2 linked regions of the Rubripirellula tenax genome follow. The protein of the gene in region 1 binds, or shares a complex with, the protein of each later gene. Links are inferred from orthologs where the notes say so. Each region holds a gene or a part of one and is shown in the gene's direction. Other genes may lie near its edges.

Region 1 (4,529 bases):
ATCACCTTTGCCAGTGCAGTTTCAGATTTTTGCTTGAAAGCCATTCGTCGGTGATTAAAAAGCCTCCCGCAAGTCTTTTCGTGTGATACGAAAAGGCGGATCGAAATCCGAACGGTCAAACGAGGAAGTCGTACCGGGAAGAGGACGCCGCGCTAGGAATCCGGAACCGCTTTTTCTTGCAGTTCTTCCAGCGATGCCCATTCGAGGGTTGAGATATGGCAGGCCTCCAGCACGACGGACGGCGCGAATCCTGCGTCGTAGGCTTCGCGCCATCGGGCCGCGCACAAGCACCAGCGGTCACCGGGCTTCAACCCAGGAAAGCGGTACATCGGCATCGGCGTGCTCAGATCGTTGCCGCGTGACTTGCTGAACTCCAAAAACTCGGCCGTCACTTCACAGCAAACCGTGTGCAGACCGGCATCGTCGCCGCCGGTGTTGCAGCATCCGTCGCGGTAAAAACCGGTCATCGGATCGGTGCTGCATGATGCCAAATCGGTTCCCAGAACGTTCTTCGCCATGATGAATCTGTCTCGTGCCGGTTGGATGAAAGAACTCGTCGCGTTTCGGCCAGTGTAGCACCCCCGGGGTTGGGTATCGGTGCAGTGAATCGGAGATGCAACGCGAGGCGTCCATCTTAAGCTCTCGCCCGTTAAACGATCTGGGTGACACGGGTATAGTGAACCGGCGGTAAACGCAGCGCGGGCAAGTTTTTTGGGTTGATGAAGCGAACGGGAGACACCGAGTATGGACGCGATCTTTAAGAACTTGACCGAGGCACAACAGGAAGCCGTTGCGCACGTCGACGGCCCAATGTTGATTTTGGCAGGACCGGGATCCGGAAAGACGCGCGTCGTCACCCACCGAATCGCCAACATGATTCACCAAGGCGTTCCGCCGTGGCAAATCGCGGCGTTGACGTTCACCAACAAGGCCGCCGATGAAATGCGGATGCGGGTCGAGTCCCTGGCGCCGAATCAACCGGTCTGGATGGGCACGTTCCACCGCTTCTGTGCCCAACTTTTGCGGCGTTACGCGACAATGGTCGGGCTGCAAGAAAACTATTCGATTTACGACACGTCGGATTCAAAGCAAGCGATGAAGCGGGCCGTGCTGGCGGCCGGTGTCTCGACCACTCACGCATCGCCCGAACAAATCGCCTCGGCGATCAGCCACGCCAAGAACCGCTTGACCACGCCCGAGATGATGCAGGGCCTTGCGCTGCGTCCGCTCGATGCGTTGGCGGCGAAGGTCTATCCGATTTACCAGCAACAGTTGTTGACGGCCAACGCGGTCGACTTCGATGACTTGCTTTTGCACATTGCCAACTTGCTGCGCGAGAATCCAGAGATCCGTGGCGAACTGGACAGCAAGTATCGATACATCTTGGTCGACGAATACCAGGACACCAACTTGGCCCAGTACGCGATCGTTCGCGCGCTGTCGATTGACCACCCCAACCTGGCCGTCACCGGCGACCCGGACCAATCGATCTATGGTTGGCGGGGCGCGGACCTGAACAACATCCTGGATTTTGAAAAGGATTATCCGTCCGTCAAAACGGTCCGGTTGGAAAAGAACTATCGCAGCACACCGAACATCCTGCGCGCGGCCGATCAGTTGATTCGATACAACCGCCGACGCAAGGCAAAGGAATTATTCACGGATCACCCCGAAGGCGAAGCGGTGATCTTGCGAATGTTCGAAGACGGTTACCAGGAAGCCGACGGCATCGCCGACGAGATCTCGCGGGCCATCATCAGCGACGGATTGAAACCGTCGGACTTTGCGATCTTTTGCCGCATGAACGCGTTGACGCGGTCGCTCGAACACGCCCTTCGCAGCCGGTCGTTGCCGTACCAGATCGTCAACGGTGTCGAGTTCTATCAGCGCCGTGAAATCAAAGATCTGTTGGCTTACCTTCACTTGGTCAACAACCCCAACCACGACGTCGCGTTGATGCGCGTGATCAACACGCCGACGCGGGGCATCGGCAATCGAACCGTTGAACGGATTCGCGAATTTGCGGACTACAACGCAATCCCAATGCTGGAAGCGGCGCGGCGTGCGGACCAGATCGAAGGACTCGCCAAACGCGCTGTCACGATGGTCAACAAGTTCATCAAGCTCTACGACCGGTTGGCGATCAAGGCGACGGCATCGCTGGAAGACTTGATCCGATACCTCGTCGAAGAGATCGATTACGAAGCGTACTTGGAAAAAACGGCCGTCGAACAGCAAGACGCCAACCCGATGTCGAACGTCGACGAACTGATCACCGCCGCTGTCGAATTCGACCGGCAACACCCCGACGACGGATCGCTCGAAGCGTTCTTGGAACAGGTCGCGCTGGTCGCCGACACCGACGCGATCGACGGGGGCACCGACCGTGTCACGATCATGACACTGCACGCGGCAAAAGGACTCGAATACCCGCGAGTGTTTGTGATCGCGGTCGAAGACGATTTGATTCCCCACAAACGATCCAAAGAAACCGAAGAGCAATTCGAAGAAGAACGTCGGCTTTTGTTCGTTGGCATCACGCGAGCGAAGGAGTGGTTGCAATTGAGTTGCTGTAAACGTCGCGCGGTCCGTGGCGACGTGCGACCGGTGATCCCAAGTCCGTTCTTGAACGAGTTGCCGCTCGATGAAATGAAACGGATCGAAAGCACGGGCAACCGCGATTGGTTCGATAGCGAAGACGACTACGACCAAAGCTATCCCGATTCATGGGATCTGCCGGACGAAGACGTCGGCTCAGATCAAGTTTGCAAAACGCCGTCGGACGAACCTGCTATCGTCGCACCGGCCGGATTCGAAATCGACGAGGTGTCTCAGTTGCCGCCCGAAGAGTTGGCGGCGGCGATGAAACCAAAGAAGAAAGCCTCTGTCGTTGTGGCGGGACTGAAGACGGGCGCCGACCTCCTGAAGGCGGGCACGACGCCGCTGATGAGCTATCGCGAAGGCACGACGGTTCGCCACCCGGAACACGGCGATGGCACGATCATCGAAGTCACCGGACGCGGTCCGAAGCGAACGGCAAAAGTCCAATTCGACGGAGGCGAACACAGCTTCCGCCTGGCCTATGCAAACCTGGAAGTCATCTAGCGGTCGGACGACCCCACGTGGACCCGCGACTCCGCTTGCGGGACGTGAACTGCAAAAGCAGTTCACAGAAGAACAATGTACAACCTGCGACGGAGTCGCAGGACCACGGTCACAGGCCACACTGGGCTTCTGAAAAAATGTGACTGCATAAAAAAACCGACCGACAACCTTTTCAGGTTGCCGGCCGGCTTTATGGTTTGCTTCGACCGTTCGGCGGCAAAATGGAGCCGCTGGGAGAAACGCGAAGATCTCGACGTGCTTCTGCACAAGTCTTTAGTTGATCAAGGCGAACCCTAAAAATGATCCCTCTGCCGAAAACTACTGGGCCGAAGCAGTGAAGGTCTTGTTCAAGACCAACACTTGGATTTTAGACTCGCCTGGGCGGTCAGCAAAGGCATCGACCAAACTTTCGCACCGAATGAAGCCCGAATACGAAAGTTCTTCGATATTCTTCGCGCTTACTCGTCTGTGGGTTTGATTTCCTCGAATCCCGCCGTCTTATCCAACTGTTCATAATAACCACGGCGAATTTCGCCCAGGTCGCTGGCCACCATGCGTGCCATCATTCGATTGACGGGCTGCTTGAACTGGCGACGAAGTTCATCCGTGCTGGGTTCAAACTTCGACGGTTGCACGATATAGATGACGCGTCCGGGTTGATTGGCCCCCGCTGAGTAGCCGCCCTCATCGGTCGTGAAGACCGCACTCATGAATTTCTCGCCGACCGAGTCCAATTCTGGAACGTTGCCGATTGTCGCACCTTGGAACCCGAACGACTCCATCCAAGTAAACGGCCCGAGCCCCTCGTAGAAATTGGCTTTCTTTTCATCGGGGACCAATTCAGCAAGCGACTTGCCGGCGTCCGCCTGTTTGACCAATTCGGCGGCAGCCTCGGTGGCCAACTTACGGGCCTCTTGCGTGCGGATTGCCAACACGACTTCGTCCCGAACTTCGTCCAGCGACGGAGTGTAGGCCTCGGTTTCTTCGGTCTTCCAAGTCACGTACATCTTGCCTGCCTGGTCGTCCGCCGTGCGGACGGGCGAGAAGAGCGGCTGTTTCGCTAATTGAGTTTGTCCGTTGTCAAAACCGAACATCATGATGCCAAAGCTGGGACCACGACGTCCAAATTGAGTACCGACTTCGAACGAGTTCGCAATCGGTTCGTCACCGATGGTGGCCTCCGAATGAGGACCAATGACTTCCAGAGTCAACCCATACTCTTGGGCCAACTTGGCCAAGTCTGGCTTTGCGGGCGGATCAACTTTCTTGCCGCTGACGAGGTTACTTTTGTAGATCCCTTGGCGGCTGAAGTAGGTTCGCATCGCGGTATTTGCGGCGGTGACCGCCTTGTCCATTCGGTCACGCGCGAGCGGACCGGCCAAGTCGCGAGCGATGTCTTCGCGAACATCTTCAAAGGTTTGTAC
Region 2 (4,447 bases), on another replicon or contig:
TTCGATCAACCGCCATCCCGGTGTCGTCTTGCGCGTATCATACAAACGAGACTTCGTGTCCGCGATCGCTTCGACATAGCGTTTCGTCATCGTCGCAATGCCACACAGTCGTGACAGCACGTTCAAGATCGTTCGTTCGGCAGTCAGCAAATCGCGAACGTTTCCTTCAATGCTAGCGATCGTTTGAAGTGGCACCAAAGGTTGTCCGTCTTCGAGGTGCGTTTCGTAGGAGAGGTCCGCATCAAATTCGTCAACGATCCAGCCGAGCGTGGCGAGACCGGCGCAAATACCGGCTTTTCGCGGCACAATTTGGCAGCCTCCGCGACGATCGGGATCGATCAAACAAACGGTGGTCCAATCGACAGCATCGCGCAAGTCTTCGGCGATCGACAAACGCACGAGTGATCGGACATCGGATTCCATCGTTTCGTCGGGGACGACGGGTGAGTAATCTTTCATGTGAATGGTCGCTTGACGTTACGGATTCGTTAGTATGTTAAGGATCGAAGTTGGTGTCCATGAAACGGACCTGCCAACAATCGTTGGGGCACAGAGATTCAAGGAAGTATGCGAAGCATGACCGAGCAATCCGATCGCGTCGAGTCGCCGTTTGTCAAACCGCCGGTGCAAGGTTTGGTTGTGTTGTTGGTATTCGTGATGATGTTGATGCTGTGGGTCGGTTCGGTGCGAGACCCTTCTTCGACGGGCCCAGGCAGTCCGTTGACCAGACCCTTGTTGATCGATTTGAACGAAGCCGGGACGAACGAGTTGTCGTTGATTCCCGGCGTGGGGCCGGTGCTGGCACATCGCATCGTGGCGGATCGCGACCAAAATGGCAACTTCGCATCGATCGAGGATTTGGACCGAGTTCACGGTGTCGGACCCAAAACGTTGGACAGTTTGCGATCCATCTGTGTGGTGCGATCGTCGCCTCCGGACGACCGAATCGCCACGTCGGACGACTGAAGCACCGATTGACGCACCGACGGGACGTCCGATTCGGCCGGTCTTGTAAGTTTGGATCGCGCGGTAAGATGGGTTCACCACTCTGCCCCTCCCGTTCGCCGGATCGCCCGTCACGATGCCAAAAACCGAAACGAACATCGATACCGATACGGAAGCACTGCCGCCGGCCAACTTCGACTTGCACCAACCGTTCCAGCCCGGTGGCGATCAACCCAAGGCCATCGAGCAACTGACCCGCAATTTTTTGGCGGGTCGGAAAGAACAAGTTCTGTTGGGGGCGACCGGTACCGGCAAGACGTTCACGATGGCCAACGTGATCGCCAACGTCGGCCGCCCCGCGCTAGTGCTCAGCCATAACAAGACCCTGGCCGCCCAACTGTACGGTGAGTTCAAAGAGTTTTTTCCTGCCAACGCGGTTCATTATTTCGTCAGTTACTACGACTACTATCAACCCGAAGCCTACATTCCACAGCGCGACGTTTACATCGAGAAAGATTCATCGATCAATGAGGAAATCGATCGGTTGCGATTGGCCACGACCAGCTCGCTCGTATCTCGCCGCGACGTCGTGATCATTGCGTCGGTCAGCAGTATTTACGGTTTAGGTTCGCCCAAAGAATACAAGGCTCAAATCGTTTCGCTTCAACGGGGCGAGAAGACGCGCCGTGATCACCTGCTGCTGAAGTTTGTCGACATCCTTTACGACCGCAACGACATCAACTTTGAACGCGGCAAGTTTCGCGTACGCGGTGACTCGATCGAACTGTGGCCCAGCTATGAAGAGTTTGCTTACCGGATCGAAATGTGGGGCGACGAGATCGAACAGATCTCGTTGATCAAACCGGTGTCCGGCGAAACGATCAAGACGGTGGATCAGCTTTACATCTATCCGGCCCGTCACTTCGTGATGCCCGAAAACCGCATCCAAGCAGCGATTCGTGTCATCAAAGAGGAATTGGCCCAACAGTTGGAATTGTTCCAGACGCAGGGCAAGTTGCTCGAGGCGCAACGTTTGTCGGCGCGGACTCGATTTGATTTGGAAATGATGGCCGAAGTCGGACATTGTCCGGGTATCGAGAATTACAGCCGCCCGTTGTCGGGTAAGCCACCCGGTTCGTCGCCCGACACGTTGTACGACTTTTTTCCCGAAGACTTTATTACCTTCGTCGATGAATCGCACGTCACGGTGTCGCAGGTCCGTGCGATGTACGCGGGTGACCGCAGCCGAAAAGAAACGTTGGTTTCGCACGGTTTTCGATTGCCCAGCGCGATGGACAATCGGCCGCTGAAGTTTGACGAGTGGGAAGCCCGCACGGGACAGATCTGTTTCGTTAGCGCAACGCCAGCCAACTATGAATTGGAAAGAACCGGCGGCGAAGTGGTCGAGCAGATCATTCGCCCCACCGGACTTCTGGATCCGATCGTGGAAGTTGTTTCGGCGCGGGGGCAGGTCAACCACCTGCTCGACGAAATTCGCAAGCGCGCGGCCGTCGATGAACGCGTTCTGGTGACCGCCCTGACCAAACGATTGGCCGAAGACTTGGCGACGTTCTTCCAGGAACAGAACGTGCGGTGCCGTTGGCTACACAGCGAATTGGACGCGTTCGAGCGGGTCGAGTTGTTGCAGGACCTTCGCGGCGGCGCGTTCGATTGCTTGGTGGGTGTGAACTTGTTGCGAGAGGGATTGGACTTGCCGGAGGTATCGCTGGTCGCGATTTTGGATGCCGACAAAGAAGGGTTCTTGCGCAGCGAGACCAGTCTGATTCAAACGATCGGCCGGGCGGCTCGAAACGCGAATTCGAAAGTGATTCTGTACGCGGACAAGGTCACCGATTCGATGAAGATGGCGATGGACGAGACCGAGCGTCGCCGCGCCGTCCAGCAAGCGTACAACGAAAAACACGGCATCACGCCGGAAACGGTTCGTAAGTCGATTCGCCGTGGCATCGAAGCCGATGCAGCCAAGCGTCGAAAGAACGCCGAAACCGCCAAGGCAGAATCGGACGGAGTCTACATCACGTTGGAATACGTCGAGGCGTTGGAGCAAGAGATGTTAGCCGCGGCGGAAGCCCTGGAATTCGAACGAGCGGCCAGTCTACGAGACCGTGCTTTGCAGTTGAAAGAGAACATCGGCAAACCGCTCAGCGAAGTCGAACATGCGACATCAGCCGGAACCGGCAAAGGTGGTCGGCAAAAGAAAGGACGCAAGGGCGTTCGGACGGGCAGCAAAATCCCGCGTCCGAAAGCCTAGGTCGACCGGCGGTTTAAGCCGCGCGGTCTTGCCGGCGAATTTGTTTCTTCAACCGACGTTTCTCGGTTTTGCTGAGCGAATTCCAATCGATCGAATCGGGGTCGACGTACTCGCCATCATCCGCAGAATCGCCGTCGGCGGCATCTTTGCCATTGGCGTCTTCGGTGTCGCCATCAGCTTCGTTGGCTGTGGCATCTGTTTTCTTGCGACCGAACCATCCACCCAATCCGGAGCGTCGTTTCGCGGGTGCTTCGTCGTCGACATCGCCGTCATTTTCGGCAGCGGTTTCCGGCTCGGATTCGCTTTCCGTTGTGATCGATTCGGTTCGCCGTGCGGCTAGGCCAAGACCGAAACGTCGCTTCTTGGGCGTGGCGGTCTCCGATTCTTCGTTGGCGGCCGCTTCCGTGTCGGCGACGTTTTCATCCGTTGCGTTGTCGTCGGACTTCGCCGCACGCAGTCCGAACCAGCGCCGTTTCGGCTTCGCATTCGCTTCGTCGTCATCCGAATTGTCTGCTCGAATCGGTTCGGGACCGGGTTCCGTTGCTGCCGAACTGAACTCCGGTGCAACGGGTGGTTTGTGACGCAGTCGTCCGAACCATCCTCGCTTCAATTCGCCGTTGGTGTTTTCGTCTTCCGAGTCGGAGTTCGAGTTCGATTTAGCCTTGGCCTTGGTCTTGGTTGCTTCCGCTCGCTTGGCGACTGCTTCGGCCTTCGCTTGTTGGGCAAGTTCCCGTCGCTCGGCACGCGAGGGAGTTGCTTCGGTGTTTCGATTGCGTTTCGTTTTTTCGTTTTCGGCCGATTCGCTTGTCTCGGTTTCGCTTTCGTTCGGTTCGCGGGTGAAAACGCGAAGACGCATTTGTTCCAGTCGATCTCGTAAGGACATGCCGTCGTCGATCTCGCGGACTTCGCGGTACAGCATCCGCAAGTAACCCGACATTGCAATGAACAATGCGGTCGATCCGACCAGTGGGGCGGACGTGACGGCGGTCCAGCGAAGGATCGTTCCATCATCGACGACGTTCCACTGGGCCGCTTGCGAAAACGCCATCGCACCGCACACGGCGATCATGGCAATCAACGCCGAACGGCAGCGGTGCATCTCGGCAACCATCCGCAGCAATACAATGGCACCACTCAGTCCGATCACGACTCGGAGCCAATCGCCGCCGGTCAGCGCCACTCGTTTTCCGAATGCCAGGTCGAGCAGCGATCCGGTCCAGTCGATCAAAC

The links.
Region 2: the proteins of Poly51_RS01990 (region 1) and uvrB are in contact, whole or in part, in a crystal structure (PDB 7EGT), measured with the Thermus thermophilus proteins. The link is inferred for Rubripirellula tenax from one-to-one orthologs. Residues at the interface, in WP_096412145.1 of Thermus thermophilus: His654, Arg656, Phe657, Gln666, Asp668, Glu669, Lys680, Arg681, Leu682, Ser683, Lys685, Tyr686, Ala687; in WP_096411307.1 of Thermus thermophilus: Glu23, Leu25, Arg26, Asp27, Gly28, Glu29, Arg30, Phe31, Arg55, Glu326, Asp327, Phe328, Glu379, Ser382, Gln383, His398, Gly400, Arg401.

What each region holds. Positions count from the first base shown.
Region 1 is NZ_SJPW01000001.1:540,778-545,306, forward strand. Bases 432-3,424 are described here. They hold Poly51_RS01990 (ATP-dependent helicase), read left to right. Parts: upstream 432-744; coding sequence 745-3,105; downstream 3,106-3,424. Other genes in these bases: Poly51_RS01985 (DUF2237 family protein), read right to left, coding at 432-518. In the rest of the region: more of Poly51_RS01985, read right to left, coding at 153-431; Poly51_RS01995 (hypothetical protein), read right to left, coding at 3,564-4,529. UniProt on the Escherichia coli protein: A helicase with DNA-dependent ATPase activity. Unwinds DNA duplexes with 3'-5' polarity. Translocates on single-stranded DNA with 3'-5' polarity. Initiates unwinding more efficiently from a nicked substrate than double-stranded DNA.
Region 2 is NZ_SJPW01000002.1:934,001-938,447, reverse strand. The notes cover bases 739-3,649. They hold uvrB (excinuclease ABC subunit UvrB), read left to right. Parts: upstream 739-1,081; coding sequence 1,082-3,217; downstream 3,218-3,649. Other genes in these bases: Poly51_RS09265 (hypothetical protein), read right to left, coding at 3,231-3,649; Poly51_RS09275 (ComEA family DNA-binding protein), read left to right, coding at 739-966. Also shown: nadC (carboxylating nicotinate-nucleotide diphosphorylase), read right to left, coding at 1-459; more of Poly51_RS09275, read left to right, coding at 577-738; more of Poly51_RS09265, read right to left, coding at 3,650-4,447. UniProt on the Escherichia coli protein: The UvrABC repair system catalyzes the recognition and processing of DNA lesions. A damage recognition complex composed of 2 UvrA and 2 UvrB subunits scans DNA for abnormalities.